Regions from separate parts of the Diaphorobacter sp. B2A2W2 genome, predicted to be linked through region 2. Evidence: predicted binding sites of a transcription regulator. Region 2 holds the regulator's gene; each other region holds the start of a gene.

Region 1 (7,447 bases), on a different contig from region 2:
CAAGGGATGGTCGTGCAGGTCGGCCTGGATGCGCGCCAGCACCTGGGCGGCCTCGGCCGGGTCGAAGTCCTGGTGGTTGCGCTTCTTCACGCCGTATTCATGCAACTGGAAGTGGCGTGCCGGCGTAATGCCGTGGCGCGCCAGGCTGCTTTTCACGCACACCAGGGGGCAGCCGTCGAGCGCGATGATGGGACGGCCCGAGCGCGCCAGCTTGACCAGCTTGGGCACGTCGCCCCCCACGCCAGCGATGCACGACATTTCCGCCACGCCCTCACGGTCCAGCCGCACGGCGACATGGTTGGCCAGCTGCGCGGCGCTGGAGCAGCCGGAGCAGGAATAGACCAGCGGGTGGACATCGCAAGGGGCAGGTTCCGTCACGAACGACCTCCAAAGAAGGGCGGAAGAGGCGGCAATTGTCGCGCAAGCTGCGGGGCCCAGCGCGAGAGCACGGCGCGCGGCGCCCAGTGGCGCGGGTCGAGCACGGGCAGGTCGATGGCGTCCAGTGCGTTCTTGACCACCAGGCCCAGCTCGGTGTCGCCCTCCATCACCAGGCGGCGGTTGAAGAACAGTGTGTCCGGGTCCTGGCGGCGTTGCGCCAGCAGCACGAAGTCCTGCGCATTGGCGCTGATCGCGAGGTCCGGGTTGGCCTGCGGCGCGCTGGGCGCAAAGCGCTGGCCGTTCCAGGTGAAGTCGAAGGCCACGCGCGCGTCGCGCACGCGGATGGACAGGCGCTTGTCCTTGAGCAGGTCCTTCACGTCCTGCGGCAGGTGGCGCGACAGGGCCAGGTTGATGGCCGTAACCAGCAGGACCGAGCCCGGATAGGCGGGCAGACGCGAGAGCACGGCGCCCACGGGGCGCGGCAGGGTGAACGGTGCGGGTGGGGTAGCGGTCATGGCTTGAAGGAGTAAGTGCGGTGGCTCAGGATGTCACGGCGGGCTGCACCAGATCCAGTCCGGGCTTGCCGTGCCAGTAACCGTTGCAGGGGGCCTCGGGCATCAGGGGGCGCATGCGGTCAAGGGCACCTGCATCGGGTTGGGGCGCCTTGCGGGCCGCGTCGAAGGCGGCGATGACCTCTGCCATGTGCTGCGATTGGGGGGACAGGCGCAGCAGTTCCACGCCCAGCGCGCGCAGCGCAGGTACGTCCTGGATGAGGTTGTGCACGCGCGCCGACTGGGTCTGGATGCCGTTGAGCACCAGGAAGCCCTCGCCTTCGCGGGTGGCCAGCAGCTGGCCGTCCGGGTGCTCGATGCAGCGAAAACCGCAGTCGTCCTTGGGCAGGTTGTAGTGGCGTGCCGTGAAGCAGCGCGCCGAGAACGCCAAGGGCATGCGGCCGTAGGCGAAGACTTCGGTCTCCAGCCCCGCGGGTTTGTGTTGCTGCAGCACGGCCAGGTCGGCCTCGCGCATCTCCAATGGCATGACCCAGCGGCTGGCGCCCAGGCCGACCATCCAGTTCAGCGAATCGGCATTGAACAGGTTGAGCTGGGGGCCGGCGACGAAGGCGCGCTTGCCTGCGAGCTGGTGCACGGCGCCCATGTCGTTCGCCTCGATGAGGAATTCCTCGTCCTGGGCGATCTTGTGCATGGCGGATACGTCGGAGGTGGACTCCAGCAGCACCATGGTGGAGAGCACCGGCTGCTTGCCGGCGTCGCGCAGCATGCGTGCGATGTCGATCCAGTCGCTCTGGCGCAGCTCGCGGCGGCGCGAGCACACGGCTTCGCCAAGGTAGACGACGTCCACCGGCGTCTCGGCCATGGCCTGGTAAAAATCAAAAACGGTATCGCGCGGCCAGTAGTACTGCAGCGGGCCCAGGGCTAGTTTCATCTTGATGCTCTCAGTTCTTCAGGGGGCCAAGCGCAGTCCCCGCCGCATAAATCGGCGTGACCCAGGCCCAGGCTGCCGGGCAACGGCACAGGGGGTGTTCTTCGCACTTCATTTCCAGGGGCGGTGGTAGGCGCCCAGCGTGTGCTGCTGGCCCTCGGCCACCTGGTCCAGGCTGGCCATCCAGGCGGTCTTGGGGCTGTACAGGTGGCCTTGCGCCATGCAGTGGTCGATGGCCTCGCGCCAGACCTTAGTCACCTGGGCCACGTACGCGGGGCTGCGCTGGCGGCCCTCGATCTTGAAGGCACGCACGCCCATCTTCACAAGCTTGGGCAGCAGTTCCAGCGTATTGAGGCTGGTGGGTTCCTCCAGCGCGTAGTAGTTGCTCTCGTCGCCCACGTCGAAGCGGCCCTTGCAGAGCGTGGGGTAGCCGGCGTTCTCGCCGTTGCCGTAGCGATCGATGAGCACGCCATTCAGGCGCGACTCCAGGCCCTTGGGCGTCTCCTGCCAGCGCACGAACTTCGCGGGTGAGCACACGCCGTGCGTGTTGGGCGACTCACCCGTGGCATAAGACGACAGCGCGCAGCGCCCTTCGACCATCACGCACAGGCTGCCGAAGGCGAACACCTCGATCTCCACCGGCGTGCGGTCGATCACCTGGCGCACCTGCTCCAGCGAGAGCACGCGCGGCAGCACGGCGCGCTGGATGCCGAACTGCTGGTGGTAGAAGTTGATGGCGTCGTGGTTGGTGGCCGAGCCCTGCACCGACAGGTGCAGCCGCAGCTGCGGATGGTGGCGCATGGCGTATTGCATAAGGCCGGGATCGGCCATGATCACGGCGTCGATCCCCCAGGCGGCCGCGCGGTCCAGGGCGGCGCGCCAGGGGGCGGGGTTGGCGGCCTGCGGGTAGGTGTTGAGTGCCAGCAGCACCTTGCGCCCGCGCGCATGGGCGTAGGCAATGCCGTTCTGGATGGCCGCCTCGTCAAAGTTCAGACCCGCGAAATTGCGTGCATTCGTCGCGTCGCGCAGTCCGAGGTAGACGCAGTCGGCTCCGCCGTCAACGGCCGCCTTGAGTGCAGGCAGGCTGCCGGCGGGGCAGACCAGTTCGGGTGCGGAAGGGATGTCGGGGGAAGTCGGTTGGCGGGCTGGGTCGGTCACGGGGGCGCTCTTTCGGCTGGCTTGTGCGCGGATCGTCTGATCCTGCGCAGGCTGCGTACCTTAGGTCGCGGTGAATACCCATAACCTGATTTTTGTCAACGATGGGCCGGTCGTTCCTGAATAAACAGATCGGGATTGACCAAAGCCCAGGCAAAAAAAGGCCCGCTGTCCGCGGGCCTTGTCCAGGGGGTCAGCTGAAGAAGCTCTTGAGCCGGTCGGTCCAGCTCTCGGTGGACGGCGAATGCTTGGCGCCGCCCTTCTTGAGCGACTCGTCCAGTTCCTTGAGCAGCTTGCGCTGGTGCTCGGTGAGCTTGACCGGGGTTTCCACGATGATGTGGCAGTACAGATCGCCGGGGTAGCTGGCGCGCACCCCCTTGATGCCCTTGCCCCGCAGGCGAAACTGTTTGCCGGCCTGTGTGCCTTCGGGGATATCGATGGCCGCCTTGCCCTGCAGCGTGGGCACCTCGATCTCTCCACCCAGCGCCGCGGTGATGAAGCTCACCGGAACCTGGCAGTGCAGATCGTCGCCGTCGCGCTCGAAGATGTCGTGCTTCCTGATGCGGATCTCGATGTACAGGTCGCCCGGCGGTCCGCCATTGGTGCCCGGTTCCCCGTTGCCGGTGGAGCGGATGCGCATGCCGTCGTCGATGCCGGCGGGGATCTTCACCTCCAGCGTCTTTTGTTTCTTGACCCGGCCCTGGCCGTGGCAGGCCGTGCAGGGCTCGGGAATGATCTTGCCCGTGCCGCGGCAGTGGGGGCAGGTCTGCTGCACGCTGAAGAAACCCTGGCGCATCTGCACCGTGCCAGAGCCCTGGCAGGTGCCGCAGGTCTTGGCGCTGGTGCCGGGTTTGGCGCCGCTGCCGTGGCAGGTCTCGCAGCTTTCCCAACTGGGAATGCGGATCTGCGCTTCCTTGCCCTTGGCAGCCTCTTCGAGCGTGACGTCCATGGCGTAGGACAGGTCGTTGCCGCGGTACACCTGCCGGCCACCGCGCCCGCGCGCGCCGCCGAACATGTCGCCGAAGATGTCTCCGAAGGCTTCGGCAAAGCCACCAAAGCCCTCGGCGCCACCCATGCCGCCACGCATGTTGGGGTCTACGCCCGCGTGGCCGTACTGGTCGTAGGCGGCGCGTTTCTGTGCGTCGGACAGGATCTCGTAGGCCTCCTTGGCCTCCTTGAACTTCTCCTCGGCGGGCTTGGCAGCGTCACCCTGGTTGCGGTCAGGGTGGTACTTCATGGCGAGCTTGCGATAGGCTTTCTTGAGCTCGTCGTCCGAGGCGTTCTTGGGAACGCCAAGGACCTCGTAAAAATCTCTCTTGGACATGGGCAATCTTCAGGCCGGTTGGGAGCACGAACGCCGCGCGAACCCCGGCTGGCGGGGCCCGACGCGGCGGCTAGGCACGGGATGCGCTGGCGCGATCAGCCCTTCTTGACTTCCTTGACCTCGGCATCCACCACGTTGTCGTCCTGCGCGGCGGCGCCGGCGGAGCCACCGGCGGCAGCTTGCGCAGCGGCAGCCTCGGCCCCTTGAGCGGCCTGCGCATCGCCGTACATCTTCTCGCCGAGCTTCTGGCTGGCAGCCATCAGTGCGGTGGTCTTCTCGTCGATGGCGGCCTTGTCCTCGGTCTTAAGGGCAGCTTCCAGGTCCTTCACGGCGGCCTCGATCTTTTCCTTCTCACCGGCGTCCAGCTTGTCGCCGTGCTCGGACAGGCTCTTGTTCACGGTGTGCACGGCGGCCTCACCCTGGTTGCGGGCCTGCACCAGCTCCAGCTTCTTCTTGTCGTCGGCGGCGTTGAGCTCGGCGTCCTTCACCATCTTCTGGATCTCGTCCTCGGACAGGCCGGAGTTGGCCTTGATGGTGATCTTGTTCTCCTTGCCCGTGCCCTTGTCCTTGGCGCCCACGTGCAGGATGCCGTTGGCGTCGATGTCAAAGGTCACTTCGATCTGGGGCGTGCCGCGCGACGCCGGGGGAATGCCTTCCAGGTTGAACTCGCCCAGCAGCTTGTTGGCGCTGGCAATCTCGCGCTCGCCCTGGAACACCTTGATCGTCACGGCGGGCTGGTTGTCCTCGGCCGTCGAGAAGGTCTGCGCGAACTTCGTCGGGATCGTGGTGTTCTTCGTGATCATCTTGGTCATCACGCCGCCCAGGGTCTCGATGCCCAGCGACAGCGGCGTCACGTCCAGCAGCAGCACGTCCTTGCGGTCGCCCGACAACACCTGACCCTGGATGGCTGCGCCCACGGCCACGGCCTCGTCAGGATTCACGTCCTTGCGCGGATCTTTGCCAAAGAACTCCTTGACCTTTTCCTGCACCTTGGGCATGCGGCTCATGCCACCGACCAGGATCACGTCGTCGATGTCGGACACGGAGATGCCGGCGTCCTTGATGGCCGTGCGGCAGGGGGCGATGGTGCGCTCGATCAGCTCGTCCACCAGGCTTTCCAGCTTGGCGCGGGTGAGCTTGATGTTCAGGTGCTTCGGGCCCGACGCATCGGCGGTGATGTAGGGCAGGTTGATGTCGGTTTGCGCGCTGTTGGACAGCTCGATCTTGGCCTTTTCGGCGGCTTCCTTCAGGCGCTGCAGGGCCAGCACGTCCTTGGACAGGTCCACGCCTTGCTCTTTCTTGAACTCGCCGATGATGTAGTCGATGATGCGCTGGTCGAAGTCTTCGCCGCCCAGGAAGGTGTCGCCATTGGTGGACAGCACTTCGAACTGCTTCTCGCCATCGACGTCGGCGATCTCGATGATGGACACGTCGAACGTGCCGCCACCCAGGTCATATACGGCGATCTTGCGGTCGCCCTTGTCCTGCTTGTCCAGGCCGAAAGCCAGCGCGGCGGCGGTAGGCTCATTGATGATGCGCTTCACATCCAGGCCCGCGATACGGCCGGCGTCCTTGGTGGCCTGACGCTGGGCGTCGTTGAAGTACGCGGGCACGGTGATCACGGCCTCGGTCACGGGCTCGCCCAGGAAGTCCTCGGCGGTCTTCTTCATCTTGCGCAGCACTTCCGCGGAGATCTGCGGGGGGGCCAGCTTCTGGCCGCGCACTTCCACCCAGGCGTCGCCGTTATCGGCACGGCTGATGGTGAAGGGCATCAGGTCGATGTCCTTCTGCACTTCCTTCTCGTCGAACTTGCGGCCGATCAGGCGCTTGGCGGCGTAGATGGTGTTCTTGGGGTTGGTCACGGCCTGGCGCTTGGCAGAGGCGCCCACCAGAATCTCACCGTCTTCCTGGTACGCGATGATGGACGGCGTGGTGCGCGCGCCTTCGCTGTTCTCGATCACGCGCGTGTTGTTGCCTTCCATGATGGCCACGCAGCTGTTGGTGGTGCCCAGGTCAATACCGATGATTTTTCCCATGTTTTTCTCCGTGATGTCTGAAATGGCTGGATAGCCAGTAACTTGTGGATAACTTGCCCGTCTTCAAGCGGCGCTGCTGAGATTTATTTACTTGGGCGCGGCCACCGTGACCAGCGCTGGGCGCAGGACGCGGTCAAAGATCAGATAGCCCTTTTGCAGCACGCTCACGACGGTGTTGGCTTCCTGGTCGGCGGGCACCATGCTGATGGCCTGGTGCTGGTGCGGGTCGAACTTGGTGCCGGCCTCGGGGTTCACGATGACCACCTTGTTGCGCTCCAGCGCCGACATCAGCTGGCGCAGGGTGGCGTCCGACCCCTCGCGCAGTTGCTCGGCCGTGGCGTTCTCGATGGCCAGGGCGGCGTCCAGGCTGTCGCAGACAGGCAGCAGGCTTTCGGCGAAGCTCTCGATGCCGAACTTGCGGGCCTTGGCTACCTCATCCTCCGCACGCCGGCGGGCATTCTCGGCCTCGGCTTTGGCGCGCAAAAATTGATCGGCCAGGTCGGCGCTCTTGGCTTTGAGCTCGGCCAGTTCGCCCTGCAGGCGGTTCAGTTCGTCGGCGGCATTGGCGGACATCGCCGCTTCAATCTCTTCAGGAGAGGGAGGGGGATTCTGGTTCTCGGACATGTCGACTCGGGTTGAATTGGAATGCTTGTGCGCGCCAGTTAGGGGCGCATCCGCGGTTTTCAAGCGCGAATGGTGCAAATGGCGTTCTTTGCTTGCAACGCGGGGGCTTTGGCGTGCTGCGTGCAGGAGTGTGGACGGTGCGCAGTGTACAAGGTGAGCGCGCGTTGCTATAATCTCGCGCTTTGCCTTGCCACACCGCTACACGACGCGGCGGGTGGTGTCATCCAAAAGGAGTTTGCATGCGTCACTACGAAATCATTTTGTTGATCCATCCGGATCAGAGCGAACAGGTTCCGGCCATGCTGGAGCGCTACAAGGGCATGATCGTTGCCGGCGGCGGCCAGGTGCACCGTGTGGAAGATTGGGGTCGCCGTCAACTGGCTTACCTGATCAACAAGCTGGCCAAGGCCCACTACCTGTGCCTGAACATCGAAGCCGACCAGGCTGTGATGGCCGAACTCGAGCACGCCTTCAAGTTCAACGACGCCGT
Region 2 (7,447 bases):
CCACCGCGCGCCCAGCTCCACGTTGCGCCCCTTCTCGGGCTGCAGGTCGGGCGCGCCGTATTCGCTGAAGCGGTGGTAGAGCGTGGGTGCACGGAAGGACGTGCCGGCCGCTGCGGTGACGCGCCACTGCGGCGTAATTGCGTAGCCATAGGACAGGCTGCCCGTGCTTTTGCCGCCGAACTCGCTGTCGTCGTCATAGCGCAGGTTGGCCTGCAGCGTATGGGCGCCCTGGTTCAGGCCATAGCCCAGCGCGAGCGCGTTCTGTGAGCGGTCACGCTGGAGGTCGCCCACGAACTCGGTGGCGGGGTTGTGCAGTTCGTCCTCGCGGCGCTCCAGCGCGGCTGTGAACAGATGCGCGCCCAGGCGCCACTCGTTTTGCAGCAGGTAATTGTGCAGCGTGGTCTCGGTCATGTAGAAGTTGGGCCGGGTGCTGTATTCACTCTGCCCCTGCGTGACCTGCAAGCGCGTGCTGTATACGTCGCTCCACTTGGCCAGCCATGCCAGGCTGGCCGTGCGCAACTGGTGGTGATTGCGGTCGTCGGCCGTTTTGCTGCCGTCGTACTGCGAGTTGAGGTTGCTGGCCAGCAGCGTGCCCTCCAGGCGATGGGTCGTGTCCAACTGCACGCCCAGTCGGGCATTGGCAGAGGTGCGGCGGTAGCCGTCTTCGTCCGGGTTGTAGGCGGAGCCTACGCGGGCACTGAAGCCATCGGCGCGCTCATGCGACAGCCCCAGCGCATAGTCCACCTGCTCGGTGCCGCCACTCACGCCGGCCTGCACCGTCCGCGTGCCCTGGTTGCCCAGGCCCACGCCCACGTAGGGCGCCGGCGCACCCTCGCCCTTTTTGGTGAAGAGCTGGATCACGCCTCCCATGGCATCCGAGCCGTACACAGCAGCCGCTGGCCCGCGCACGACCTCGATGCGGTCGATCTGCGACAACGGGATTTGCTCCCACACCACGCCGCCGGTGGATTGCGAGTCCAGGCGCACGCCGTCCAGGTACACGGCGGTAAAGCGCGACTCCGCGCCGCGCAGGTAGACGCTGCCATTGCTGCCCTGGCCGCCATTGCGCGTGATCTGCACGCCTGGCAGGCGCGAGATCACGTCAATGACGCCTACCGCGCCGCTGGCCTCGATGGTTTCACGGTCGATGACGGACACATCGGACACGATGTCGGCCAGCGGCCGGGCCACGCGGGTTGCCGTGATGACGGTTTCACGCAGTTGGGGTTCTGTGGCTGCCTGGGCCAGCAGGGTCTGGGACACGGCGGGGAAAGCGGCGGCCAGCGCCAGCGGCAGCACGGCGACGCGCGCGTGCACGGAAAGCGCACTCAAGCGCACATTGAACGGACGGGTGTTTGTCATGTGGGGCAAACAGAGAGATCGCCACGGCCGACCTCCCCGTCGGCACCTGGGCATAACGGCCCAGGTTTCACAAAAGGAAACGCGGAGCCACCTCGTTGGCCGGTATCCGGGCTGGCGGAACGCTCTGCATCGCCTTCCCAAACGCTTGTTCAAGGCGCTCAGTGGCTTGTCAATGAAGAGGGAGCCGAGGTACGGCTCATCCGCTGACCGTTGCGGGGGCAGCGCAGGCACAGGACACACTCCATGGCGGAGAGTCCCTCCCTGCTTCCCGTTGAACTGCGGCATGTGAACCACGCCGCGAGCACCAACTGCGCAATTTTACGATGGTTCGCACGCCGATCCCTACAATCGGCAGCGTATGGCCTCCCCCTCTTCCATCGACCAGATCGCCGAGCGCGTTGAGCGGCTGCTGCTGCGCCATGCCGAGTTGCAGCGCACCAATGCCCTGTTGGCGCAACAGGTCGCGGCGCTCACCCAGGAGCGCGATTCCCTCCAATCCCGCCTGCAGGCTGCCCGTGCGCGCGTGAACGCATTGCTGGACCGCCTGCCTGCCGAGCCCGAACTCCCCGGCACTGCCGAGACGAAAGACGCGCCATGAAGCAGATCGAGGTACAGATCCTCCAGCAAAGCTATCTCCTGGCCTGCCCGGACGGCCAGGAGTCGCGCCTGCTGGAGGCGGTCGAGCGCGTGGATACCGCCATGACGCGCATCCGTGACGCGGGCAAAGTACGCGCGCGTGAGCGCATCGCCGTGCTGGCGGCCCTCAACCTGGCTTTCGAGATCGCCGACCGCGAAGCCGCCGATTTGGCAGCCGCCTCAGCCCCTGCGCGCATCGTCCCCACCCCGGTCGCGCCGCACGTGCACGACAGCGATGAGCGCGTGCAGCAGTTGCTCCTGCGCCTGGACGAGGCGCTGGGCGAGGATGGGCGCCTCCTATAACCATTACGGTAAAAGCCTGGCCCCTGGCTGCACACGGGCGGCCCACTACAATGAACATGTCTGCGGTGCTGCCGGGCTTTATATTTCCTTGAACCAATGCTCATTGAGCACGGGCTTGGTACATCGCCCGGTGAGCGTGATCATCTCGCGTCAGATGAACCCAACGCCTGGCTGCCCTCGCCCACCTGAACCCCCGGTTCAGGATGCCGGTCCGGTGGCATTCGCAGACACCTTTTCTCCGGTAATCGCTTGCGCCCTCGCTCCGGGTGAGTGCCAGCGACCTCAATACCTGCTCAGAAAATCCGGCGCTCCGCGGCCAGCGCGCGCAACCCACCCATCTGCAAGGCACAGAGCAGACCTTGGTAGTCGTCGCACCGATGGCAAATATCCTGGCGTGGTTCGGGCGTTTCCCAGTCCTTCGGCAATCACGCCGACACGCAGCGCGCCCTCATACGCACGATGGCGCATCCAGTAAGGCAGCGATGTGTAGCTGGATTTCTCCACGTCGATGAGAACAGACTCGTCACTTCCGCTGGTATAGATCTGACAGCGATACGTCACGCCTGAGCGCCTCGGTTTGCGCCATTCGCTTGCCACGGCATGCTTCGCGGAGTCGCTGTGGTTCCAAAAAACGCTGTTTTCAGGGCACGCACCACGGCGCCGGCTGCCCATGGACAACCTCCATCCACAGCGCCCATGCACCCAGGGAAAAAAGCACGCCACCTGCCAGCCGAGACCCCCACGCCCCACCCTTCACGCCGATCCAAGCGCGAATGCGGCCAAAAGTCCACGGCCCCAGCACCAGCCATACACCGCTTCCTACGCCAAACAGGACCATGCACAAGGCTCCGCGGAGCACGCTTCCGCTGAGAGCGGCAGTCAACAGTGCGGTATACAGAAGGCCGCATGGCAGGAGCGCCCAGGCCACACCCGCGGTCAGGAGCCCGCCAGGCCGAGAGACCAAGGGCTTGACCTTCGCCCAGGCAGCACGCCCCGCCCGCTCAACCCACAAGGGCTGCTGCGCTTGCACCATCATCATCCCGCCCCACGCGAGGATGAGCACATGCATCAGCGTCCAAAGGGGGCGCAATGCCGAGGTGCTTTGCCCCAGCCATGCGAGTTGCTCCATGGCCAGCGCAACCACCGCCCCTGCGGCGCCGTAACCGATCAGGCGCCCCACGTGAAACTGCGCTACCCGTTGGAGGATTCCGCGGCGGGACGCCCATTGAATGGTGTGGGTGGCGTCCGGCGTGCCACCCAGCCCCGTAAGCGCCGCGCAGGGAACAGAACACATCGCCAAACAGTGAGCCCCTCCCATCAGCCCCATCAGGAAGGCCGTCGTGGCCAGCGCCCACAGCATGGGTCAAATAATCCGGGAAAAGCGAGCGCGGTTACGGTCAGCCTGCAGATACTTGTCGAACACCATGGCCACGCCGCGCACGAAATACCATCCCATGGGCGTGACTTCAACGCCCTCATCACTGATTTTCACCAAGCCCTGAGCCGCCATTTCTTGCAGTTGCTGTAATTCCGCATCGAAATAACTGCGGAAATCAATCAGCCAAGACTGTTCCAACGGCTCAAACAGCAATTCACCTTGGCACATCAACGCCATGATGACTGCGCGGCGCACCAAGTCGTCCTTGGTCAACGCCAGCCCGCGCACCACAGGCAAATGCCCCTGGTTAATGCAGTCGTAATACTCGTCCAGCGTTTTCACATTTTGGCTGTAAGTAGCGCCCACGCGCCCGATGGCAGAAACGCCCAGACCAATCAGGTCGCAATCGGGCTGCGTGCTATAGCCTTGGAAATTGCGGTGCAGCCTGCCTTGCCGCTTGGCCACCGCCAGCGCATCGTCAGGCAGCGCAAAATGGTCCATGCCCACGTAGACGTAGCCGGCTTCCTGGAACACATCAAGTGACCGGGCCAGCATGGACACCTTGGCCGAAGCCATGGGCAACTCGGCCGTGATGATGCGTCGCTGCGACTTGAAGCGTTCTGGCAAGTGAGCGTACGCATACAGCGCGATCCGGTCTGGCCGCAGCTCGGCTACCTGCTCCAAGGTGCGATCAAACGACTCCGGTGTCTGTCGCGGCAGCCCGTAGATCAAATCCACGTTCACCGATTCAAACCCGAGCTTCCGAGCCGCATCGACCAACGCGAACACCTTTTCGGCAGGCTGAATGCGGTGCACGGCCTTTTGTACTTCAGGGTCGAAATCCTGCACGCCAAAGCTCAGGCGATTGAAACCCAGCTCCGCCAACAATCCCAGCCGCGCTTCATCCACGGTCCGGGGGTCCACTTCTATGGAGTACTCCCCCCCCGGAACGAGGACGAAACTGCGCCTCAGCATGCCCATCAGTTCGCGCAAACCGTCATCCGTCAGAAAAGTAGGCGTGCCTCCGCCGAAATGCAGCTGGCTCACATGCTGACCCACACCGCAGTGCGCCGTATGCAGGTCGATCTCACGGCTGAGGTAACGCAAGTAGACCTCTGCCCGCTCTGGATGCCGGGTAATGATCTTGTTACACGCGCAGTAATAGCACAGCGATTCACAAAACGGGATGTGGACATAAAGCGACAAAGGCATCGCCTTGGCTACCGAACCCACGCGACGCTGCTGCAGCGCAAGGATGTATTCCCGCTCGCCAAAAGCCTCGACAAAACGATCAGCAGTCGGATAAGAGGTGTAGCGCGGCCCTGGGACGTCAAAGCGACGCAGGAGCTCTGTTGTAACAACGGTCATGACGGGATTCCTTGCACTTTCATATCACTGTGCCGTAGAGTCCCCCATGAGTCCTTGACGTTGATCAAGCGCCCATAAGGTCCTTGTGGCGACAATTTGACTTCGGCTCAAAGTCGTCCAACGGCCTACGGCATTCCATGTCTCCCAGCCGTTCAGAGGTAAGCTCAAGCCATGAACAGGGTTCCCATGCATACGAATCTCCAGACCATCAAAGTTGCCTGCTCAAACTGCAATCTGCGTGAGCTGTGCATGCCCGTGGGTCTGGACGACCAGCAACTCAAGCGCATCGATGACATTGTTGCTGTACGACGCAAGATCAAGCGTGGCGGCACGCTTTTCCGGAACGGTGAACCCTTCACATCCCTTTTTGCCATCCGCACCGGATTCTTCAAGACCTGTGTCGCCACCGAAGACGGTCGCGATCAAGTGACGGGTTTTCAAATGGCGGGCGAGATCATCGGCCTGGATGGCATCGTGAGCGACCGCCACACTTGCGATGCGGTGGCGCTTGAAGACGCCGAAGTATGCGTCATGCCCTTCGACCGTATTGAAGAGTTGTCGCGCGAAGTAACGGCACTACAGCACCATGTGCACAAGATCATGAGCCGCGAGATTGTTCGTGAGCATGGGGTCATGCTGTTGCTGGGGAGTATGCGTGCCGAGGAACGCCTTGCCGCATTCCTGTTGAATCTCGTACAACGCTTGCATGCCCGGGGTTTCTCACAATCCGAATTGGTGCTGCGCATGACACGCGAAGAGATCGGCAGCTACCTGGGATTGAAACTGGAAACCGTCAGCCGCACGTTTTCCAAGTTCGTGGAAGAAGGTATTGTGGAAGTAAAACAGCGCCATGTGCGCATCGTCGATACCGATGCGCTGAAGCGCATTGTCAACAGCCAGCAAGCCTGCCATTAAGCCTCGGTTTTTTGTTCATTCATAACTGATCGGCGGAAAGATCAGGAAACGTATTTGGCGCAATCAGCCGGCCGCGCCCCTTTGGGCACGGGGCAGCGATTCAACTCAAAGGGCGAGAGTGACAACAGCGTCGTCAATGCGCTGGAAGCCATGAGTACGAACCAGAACGTGAAGAAGGCGATGGTATACACACCTTCGCGCGAGAGATGCAGGGGTTGATCAAACCACTGCAGCGCTTCTGGATCCACGAAGGCGAACACTACCATTTCCATGACGCCCGCCATCAAAAAGGCCGGCCACGCGATCCACATCAATCGTTGCATCCACATTCGCCCATCTCCTAGCAAGTGTAGTTGACAGCCTAGCATCTGTTCTCCGGCATGCAAAGAGGACTCGCCCTGCCGGTCAGCGCGGTTGATCCTCCAGCGGAGTAGCTGCATGGTTGCGCCCCTTCATGGCAGGCGTCATGTCGCCCCCAGACTCCTTCAGGGTCTCGTTGATGTTCAAGCCCCGTTGGTAATAGTCTTCCGCGATGACGGGGTCGGGTTTGCTCACGGCCAGCCAGAGGGTCACGAAGCCCGCAATGATGACAATCACCGGCCCCGCGATGACAAGCCAGACATGGCCAAACGTCCACCAAGGCTTTCCGTCGTCGTCCAGTTTCATGGGGGAATTACTCAACATTTATATTAACTCCTCGCTCATTTATGAGCACAGCTTGTTCATTTGTATTCCACGACCGCCTTCAGCGGGGTACGAGGAATACGGATTTCTCTGCCACTTGGGCTTTATCACCCTGCGCTTGAATATCGAAATACACCGTATGCGATCCAGGAGATGCTGAGCCATACGGAATTTGAAGACGGACAACCACCCATCGGGATTCCGCCGGTCCAATGTCAATTGCGGTCTCGGACGCCACTTCCAACCCTTCCATGCCGTGGGCGCTGATGGTGTAGCGCTGCGCCCCCTCCGTAGCGTTCATGATCTGCAGCCGGTAGATATTTTCCAGCTTGCCTCCCGACACGATGCGCGAGAGCGCAGCGCGATCGCGCACGATGTCCACCTTCAACGGGGTGCGTACCACCAAGCTGGCCAGCATGCCGATGCACAACACCACCAGCACCGCTGAATAGAACAACACACGGGGTCGCAGCACGCGTTTGAGCATTTGCGACTGGGTCCAGTGGTTCTTGACGCCGTTCTGCGTTGAGAAGCGAATCAGCCCGCGCGGATACTTCATCTTATCCATCACGGTATTGCAAGCGTCCACGCAGAGACCGCAACCAATGCATTCGTATTGCAGTCCGTTGCGAATATCGATACCCGTTGGGCAGACTTGGACACATAGCGTGCAATCGATGCAGTCACCCAGTCCCGCAGCTTTGTGGTCTACCGTCTTGTTACGGGGCCCGCGAGGCTCGCCGCGCTCGGGATCGTAAGAGACGACCAGCGTGTCCCTGTCGAACATTGCGCTTTGGAAAC
Region 3 (7,447 bases), on a different contig from region 2:
CGTTCGGCGCGGCCGTGGGTGCGGCGCTGCCCAACGTGCCGTTCTTCGACGGCTCGCGCAGCGCCTGCGACTGGCAGACCGATGCGGACTCCAAGCAAAAGGGCGCCATCGGCCCGTCGCGCATGCCCAGCCTGTTGCGCGAGGACTATGTGGGCAACATGAACGACAGCTACTGGCTGTCCAACGCGAATGCGCCGATCACGGGATACCCGGCCATCTTCGGTCCCGCGGGCACGGCGGCGTTGACGTTGCGCACGCGCCTGGGCCACACCATGGCCCTGGAGCGGCTGGCCGGCACCGACGGCTACGCCGGCAACAAGGCCAGCGCCGCCATCGTGCGCGACATGGTGCTGAACAGCCGCGTGTTCTCGGCCGAGCGGTTCAAGGACGAGATCCTGACGCTGATCTGCACGCCCTCGCAATGGATGGTGAACGGTGCCACGGTGGACGCCACGCAGGCCTGCGCCACGCTGCGTGCGTGGGACAACCGCGGGAACAAGGAGTCCCGGGGCTCCCATCTGTGGGACGAGTTCTGGACCCGCGTGCCCACCACGGGGCTGTATTCGGTGCCCTTTGACGCGGCCGACCCGCTGAATACCCCGCGCGGGATCAACGTGGCGGCCGTGACCGCGCTGCGCCAGGCCATGGCCACGGCCATCAGCCGCGTGGGGCAGAGCGGGTTTGCGCTGGATGCACCGCGCGGCGAAGTGCTGTTTGCCACGAAGGGCGGTGCCAAATTGCCGCTGTACGGCGGCTGTGGCGGCGTGGGCTACTTCACCATCACCTGTTCCGAGAACGACATCACGGCGGGCGGCTACAGCATGGACGGGCAGCCGCATGGCAACTCATACATGCAGGTGGTGAGCTTCCCCTCCAGCGGCGTGCAGGCCCACACCTTCCTGACGTTCTCGCTGTCCGACGATCCGGCGTCGCCGCATTTTGGCGACTACACCAAGGCCTACAGCGCCAAGCAGTGGGTGCGCATGCCATTCTCGGAGTCTGAGATCACGGGCCACCCGGACTACCGGACGACCACCGTCTCCGCCAGCGCCAAGTAACGGCGCGCAACGGCGCGCCGGTGCCATGCGCACCGGCCAGGACGACCCTCTGTGCAAAGGCCCCGCCATGCGGGGCCTTTGTTCATGGAGCGGCGGGGAGGCGGTAGTTCACAGCGCGGTGCGCAGCCGCCAGATCTCGGGGAACAGCACCACGTCCAGCATCTTGCGCAGGTAGCTCACGCCGCCGGTGCCGCCGGTGCCGCGCTTGAAGCCGATCACGCGTTCCACCGTGGTCACGTGGCGAAAGCGCCAGAGGCGGAAGGCATCTTCCAGGTCGGTCAGCTCCTCGCCCAGCTGGTACAGGTCCCAATACCTTTCTGGATCGCGGTACACGGTCAACCAGGCCTGCTCCACGGCTTCGCTGGCCTCGTAGGGCTGGCGCCAGTCGCGCTCGGTATGGCTGGCCGGCACGGGCAGGCCGCGGCGCGCCAGCAGGCGCAGTGCTTCGTCGTAGAGCGAGGGCGCCTCGTAGGCCGCCTGTACCTGGGCCAGGCGCTCGGGGTGGTGGGCATGGGGCTGCAGCATGGCGCGGTTCTTGTTGCCCATGGCGAACTCGATGCACCGGTACTGGTAGCTCTGGAAACCGCTGGACTGGCCCAGGTACGGGCGCATGGCGGTGTACTCGGGCGGCGTCATGGTGGCCAGCACGTCCCAGGCGTGCACCAGCTGCTCGAGGATCTTGGACACGCGTGCCAGCATCTTGAAAGCGGGCGGCAACTCGTCACGCGCGATATGGGCGATGGCCGCGTGCAGCTCATGCAGCATGAGCTTCATCCACAGCTCGCTGGTCTGGTGCTGCACGATGAACAGCATCTCGTCGTGCGCGGGCGACAGGGGCCTTTGCGCGCCCAGCACGCTGTCCAGCTGCAGGTAGTCGCCATAGCTCATGCTGTGGCTGAAGTCGAGCTGTGCGCCCTCCTGGCGAACGATGGCTTCGGTGGCGCCGGAGGATGCGCTGGGGTGGTGGGGGCAGGTCATGGTCAGGTCACGGCGTTGAGGTGGTTGAACTCGGGCTTGCGCCATTCGCCGGATTCCAGCACCTGGCGCAGGTGCTGCACGGCATTCCACACGTCTTCAAATCCGACATACAGCGGCGTGAAGCCAAAGCGCAGGATGTCCAGGTGCTTGCCGCCGTCGCCCTTGCGGAAGTCGCCGACCACGCCGCGCGCGATCAGGGCCTGCACGATGGCGTAGGCCCCGCTGCCGACGCCCTGAACGCCCAGGCCGTCGCCGCGTGTCAGGCACACCTGCGAACCGCGCGCCGCATGATCGCGCGGCGTGGCCAGTTCCAGGCCGTGGCCGGCGCAGTGCTCCTCGACCAGCGCGATGAACAGATCGGTCAGTGCGAGCGACTTGGCGCGCAGCGCCGCCATGCCGCCCAGAGGCTCGGCGGCGGTAAAGATGTCCAGCCCGCACTGCAGGGCCGACAGGCTCACGATGGGCTGCGTGCCGCAGAGGTAGCGTGCGATACCCGGTGCGGGCTGGTAGTCGGGCGTGAAGGCGAAGGGCGCGGCATGGCCGAACCAGCCCGACAGCGGCTGCGCAAATGTCGCATCCGGGCGGTCCGCCAGGCGCGGGTGCACCCACACGAAGGCGGGCGCGCCAGGGCCGCCATTCAGGTACTTGTAGCTGCAGCCCACCGCATAGTCGGCATTCGCGGCCAGCAGGTGCACGGGCACGGCGCCCGCGCTGTGGCACAGGTCCCAGACGCACAGAATGCCGTGGGCGTGCGCCTGCGCGGTCACGGCGGCCATGTCGTGCATGGCGCCGGTGCGGTAGTTCACGTGGGTGAGCAGCAGGACGGCGACCTGGGGCGTCAGCCGCGTGGCGATTTCCTCGGGCTCCACTAGCACCAACTCCAGTCCGTACTCCTGGCACACGGACTGGGCGATGTACAGGTCGGTGGGGAAATTGCTGCGCTCGCTGACGAGCTGGGTGCGACCGGGATGGTCCGCGCGGGCCACGCGCGCGGCAGCCGACAGCACCTTGTACAGGTTGACCGAGGTGGTGTCGGTGAACACCACCTGGTCCGGCCCCGCGCCGATCCAGGGAGCGAACTGGTTGCCCAGGCGCTGCGGCAGGCTGACCCAACCAGCCTTGTTCCACGAGGTGATGAGGTCCTGTCCCCATTCCTGCTGCACTACTTGGGCCACGCGCGCCGGCGTGGCGCGGGGCAGAGCGCCCAGGGAATTGCCGTCCAGGTAGATCACGCCCTCGGGCAGGCTGAAATGGTCGCGCAGGCTGCGCAGCGGGTCCTGCGCATCGCGTGTGCGGCACTCTTGCAAGGTAGTCATGTGGTTTTTGCTATTAATAAGTAGCTTTTGGCGCTTGCTGCATGAGCGTTAGAGGCCAAAACGGCCTAATGGTCATGCGCGCGGCGGCAGCGCACGCAGCACGGCGCGCACGGGCGATGCGTCGGCCGTGGTGAGCTTGAGCGGCAGCGCGATGAGTTCGTAGTCGCCCTCGGGCACATCATCCAGCACCAGGTTCTCCAGCACGCGCAGGCCACGCCGGCGGATCACCTGGTGGCTGGGCAGCGGCTTGCTGTCGGCGGGGTCGATGCTGGCGGTGTCGATGCCCACGAGCACTACGCCGGCGTCGGCCAGGCGCTCGATGGTGTCGGGCGCGTAGGCCGTGAGGCCCGCGTCCCAGCGGTCCAAGGGCATGCGGGCGTAGGTGCGCACCAGCACCCGCGGCGGCAAAGTGCCCGTCATCGCATGGGCAATGTGGTGCCATTCGATGAGCGGCCCGCAGTCCAGCGCATGCACCACGCGGCAGGGGCCGATGAAGGCTTCCAGCGGCAGGGCGCCGATGGCTGCGCCGTCCGCTGCGTAGTGCAGGGGCGCGTCCGCGTGCGTGCCCACGTGAGGCGAGAGCGTGAGTGCGCTCACGTTCACCGGGCAGCCAGGGCCCAGTGTGGCGCTCCACTGCTGCTGGTAGGGTGTATCGCCCGGGAACACGGGGCTACCCGCATGCACGGGGGCAGAGATGTCCCAGAGCGCAGGCGATGGCGTGGAGGTGGCGGTCATGGCGCGCATGCTATGCGCGGCGGAGGGGCGGGTAAATGGTTTATCCCTGATGGGTGATTCATTTAGATAATCCATTCTCACAGAGACATTTTTGGGTTAAATCATGCAAGCCGAGATCGACCGTACCGACCGCCAGCTGCTGCGCGCGCTGCAGGACAACGCCCGCCTGACCTCCGGCGAACTGGCCGAAATGGCGCACCTGTCGCAGTCGCCCTGCTGGCGGCGCGTGAAGCGGCTGGAGGACGCCGGTGTAGTGCGCGGCTACCACGCGCAGCTGGACCGGCGTGCGGTGGGGCTGGGTGTGATGGCTTTCGTGATGGTGGGCATCGACCACCAGACGGAGGCGCTGTCCGTGGCGTTCGAGGAGGCGGTGTGCGCCATTCCCGAGGTGGTGCTGTTCCACGGCATCTCGGGCCCCGCGGACTTCCTGCTGGTGGTCGTAACGACCGACCTGGACGCGTATTCCGAGCTGCTGCAGCGGCGCCTGCACCGCCTGCCGGGCGTGCGCCAGGTGCAGACCTATTTTTCGCTGCAGGAATTCAAGGGGCGTATCGGCGGGTTGCCCGTGTGAAAGCGGGTCCTGCGGCGTTCAGAGCACCAGCCCGTTCAGTGCCGGCAGATGGTGGCGCTGGCGCGCGCGGTTGCAGGCAGCGCTGCCGGCTTCGAATTCGCGGCAGGGCGAGGGGCGCCACTCGTAGATGCCGCAGGCCGCGCGCTGGCCCACCTGGCCCGTGAGAGCCGAGCAGCGCGGCTGCGCATGGTCCGTGCCGCGCATGCGCGCGGTGTGGTCCGTGACCGGCACCACCAGCCCATCGGGAACGCAGCCGCCCAATTCCTCCGTCTCGTGCACCGAGAAGTCCACGCGAAAGCTGGCGCAGCAGGCGCCACAGGTCAGGCAGGGGTGAAGAGTGGTCATGGCGTACGTCGCAGGGGGTGTCATTGTGACGCGCCACAGGTCCTGATGTGCATCAATCCAGCAGCGTGCAGTTCCATTAGAATGAGAATTACTTTTATTCATTGACTGCAATACAACATGCTTCACACGGGGAATGACGCCGCGCAGCCGCGGGGGCTGGACACCTTGCCGCATGGCGTGCCGGCCACGGTTGCCGGGCTGCTGCCAGCGCAGGATGGCCGGTCGCAGGCCATGGTGCTGCGCCTGATGGAGATCGGTTTCCTGCCGGGCGAGCCCGTGCGCGTGATTGCCCGGGGCTTTCCCGCGGCCGACCCCCTGGCCGTTCGCGTGGGCCAGGCCACTTTTGCCCTGCGCCGCCATGAGGCGGCCCTGGTGCAGGTGCGCGTGGATGCGCTGGAGGCCGCGGCATGAGCACGGCGGCATCTCCCCTGCACATCGCGCTGCTGGGCAACCCCAACTGCGGCAAGACGGCGCTGTTCAATGTGCTGACCGGCGCACGCCAGAAGGTGGCCAACTACGCGGGCGTCACCGTGGAGCGCAAGGAAGGCCTGTTCACCACCGCCAGCGGCCGGCGCGTGCGCGTGTTGGACCTGCCCGGCGCCTACAGCCTGCACGCGCAGAGCCTGGACGAGGCCGTCACCCGCGATGTGGTCACCGGCCGCCGCCCAGGAGAGGCCATGCCCGAGCTGCTGGTCTGCGTGACCGATGCCACGCACCTGCGCCTGAACCTGCGCCTGGTGTTGGAGGCGCGCGACCTGGGCCTGCCCATGGTGCTGGTGCTGAACATGAGTGATATGGCGCAGCAGCAGGGCATCCAGATCGACCGCGAAGTCCTGGCGCGCGAACTGGGCCTGCCCGTGGTGACCACCGTGGGCGTGCGCGCCGACGGGGCGCGCGAGCTGCTGCAGTGGCTGGACACGGCCACCCCGCAGGCCGCCCGCGGCGCCGCCGTGGGCACGCAGGCGCCACCGCCCGTCAATGCGCTGGAGGAAGACCGCCCGCAGCGCGTGCAGCAATTGCACCAGGAAGTGCGCCGCATCATGGGGCTGGCCGTGCGCGAGCCCGCGCTGCGCCTGCAGCGCGACGACCGCATCGACGCCGTGGTGCTGCACCCGCTGTGGGGCATGCTGCTGCTGGCGGTGACGCTGTTCCTGATGTTCCAGGCCGTGTTCAGTTGGGCAGAGGTGCCCATGGGCTGGATCGAAGGCGCCACGGCCGCCGTGGCCGAATGGCTGAACGCCCACATGGCCGAGGGGCCGCTGCGCAGCCTGCTGGCCGACGGCGTGATCGCCGGCGCAGGCGGGGTGCTGGTGTTCCTGCCGCAGATCCTGATCCTGTTCTTCTTCATCCTGGCGCTGGAGGAATCCGGCTACCTGCCGCGCGCGGCCTTCCTGCTGGACCGCGTGATGGGCACCGTCGGCCTGTCGGGACGCTCGTTCATTCCGCTGCTGTCCAGCTTCGCCTGCGCGGTGCCGGGCATCATGGCCACGCGCTCCATTCCGGACTGGCGCGACCGGCTCGTCACCATCCTCATCGCGCCGCTGATGACCTGTTCGGCCCGCCTGCCGGTGTACGCGCTGCTCATCGCGGCCTTCATCCCCGATCGCACGGTGGCGGGGCTGTTCAACCTGCAGGGGCTGGTGTTGTTCGCGCTGTACCTGGGCGGCATCGTGAGCGCCATGGCCGTGGCGGCCGTTGCGCGGCTGGCGCGGCGCGGCGACGGCGCCACGCCGCTGCTGATGGAGCTGCCCGCCTACCGCTGGCCCAGCGTGCGCAACCTGGCGCTGGGGCTGTGGGAGCGCGCGGGCATCTTCCTGCGCCGCGTGGGCGGCATCATCCTGCTGGTCACCATCCTGCTGTGGTTCCTGTCGTCGTACCCCGCGCCGCCGGCGGACGCCACGGGGCCGGCCATCGAATACAGCTTCGCCGGGCGCATCGGCGCCGCGCTGGAGGTGATCTTTGCGCCCATCGGCTTCAATTGGCAGATCAGCATCGCCCTGGTGCCCGGCATGGCCGCGCGCGAGGTGGCGGTGAGCGCCCTGGGCACGGTGTACGCGATTGCCGCTTCGGCCGACGACACGGCCGCGCAGCTCGCGCCCATGCTGGCGGCGCAATGGTCGCTGGCCACGGCGCTGTCGCTGCTGGTGTGGTTCATCTTCGCGCCGCAGTGCGTCTCCACCATCGCCGCCGTGCGCCGCGAGACCAACGGCTGGCGCTGGCCGCTCGTCATGACGGGCTATCTCTTCGCACTGGCCTATGCGGCCAGCTTCATCACCTACCGCGTGGCCCTGGCGCTGGGCGGTGGTTGAAACCGTCACCAAGGAGCAGAACCATGTGGCAAGACATTCTCACCGCCGTGATCGTGGCCGTGGCCGCCCTGGCGCTGCTGTGGCGCTGGCTGCCGCAGCGCTGGCGCGCCCGCGCCGCGCGCGTGCACCCGGCAC

Evidence for each region. Region 2 encodes FNR, which switches genes on or off when oxygen is low (the NO sensors DNR and NnrR bind a similar motif). Its sites were predicted from a motif close to TTGATNNNNATCAA; they were not measured.
Region 1: the regulator FNR is predicted to act here: its motif matches at 3,062-3,075, upstream of ubiU (ubiquinone anaerobic biosynthesis protein UbiU).
Region 3: the regulator FNR is predicted to act here: its motif matches at 5,046-5,059, upstream of AC1PPL_RS05355 (FeoA family protein).

The regions. Positions count from the first base shown of each region.
Region 1 is NZ_JBWZOR010000002.1:264,252-271,698, forward strand. It holds gene AC1PPL_RS04440 (putative zinc-binding protein) at 1-378, opposite strand, end outside; gene ubiT (ubiquinone anaerobic biosynthesis accessory factor UbiT) at 375-893, opposite strand; gene AC1PPL_RS04450 (U32 family peptidase) at 919-1,821, opposite strand; gene ubiU (ubiquinone anaerobic biosynthesis protein UbiU) at 1,930-2,976, opposite strand; gene dnaJ (molecular chaperone DnaJ) at 3,167-4,297, opposite strand; gene dnaK (molecular chaperone DnaK) at 4,393-6,333, opposite strand; gene grpE (nucleotide exchange factor GrpE) at 6,421-6,957, opposite strand; gene rpsF (30S ribosomal protein S6) at 7,197-7,447, shown strand, end outside.
Region 2 is NZ_JBWZOR010000008.1:84,806-92,252, reverse strand. It holds gene AC1PPL_RS13845 (TonB-dependent receptor domain-containing protein) at 1-1,362, opposite strand, end outside; cobalamin riboswitch at 1,443-1,686, opposite strand; gene AC1PPL_RS13840 (hypothetical protein) at 1,721-1,960, shown strand; gene AC1PPL_RS13835 (cell division protein ZapA) at 1,957-2,301, shown strand; RNA gene ssrS (6S RNA) at 2,356-2,535, shown strand; gene AC1PPL_RS13825 (sulfite exporter TauE/SafE family protein) at 2,942-3,661, opposite strand; gene hemN (oxygen-independent coproporphyrinogen III oxidase) at 3,665-5,047, opposite strand; gene fnr (fumarate/nitrate reduction transcriptional regulator Fnr) at 5,219-5,962, shown strand; gene AC1PPL_RS13810 (hypothetical protein) at 6,004-6,291, opposite strand; gene AC1PPL_RS13805 (FixH family protein) at 6,368-6,646, opposite strand; gene ccoG (cytochrome c oxidase accessory protein CcoG) at 6,708-7,447, opposite strand, start outside.
Region 3 is NZ_JBWZOR010000002.1:446,019-453,465, forward strand. It holds gene AC1PPL_RS05325 (penicillin acylase family protein) at 1-1,058, shown strand, start outside; gene kynA (tryptophan 2,3-dioxygenase) at 1,167-2,036, opposite strand; gene kynU (kynureninase) at 2,039-3,352, opposite strand; gene kynB (arylformamidase) at 3,425-4,096, opposite strand; gene AC1PPL_RS05345 (Lrp/AsnC family transcriptional regulator) at 4,191-4,658, shown strand; gene AC1PPL_RS05350 (YkgJ family cysteine cluster protein) at 4,677-5,003, opposite strand; gene AC1PPL_RS05355 (FeoA family protein) at 5,121-5,414, shown strand; gene feoB (ferrous iron transporter B) at 5,411-7,312, shown strand; gene AC1PPL_RS05365 (hypothetical protein) at 7,336-7,447, shown strand, end outside.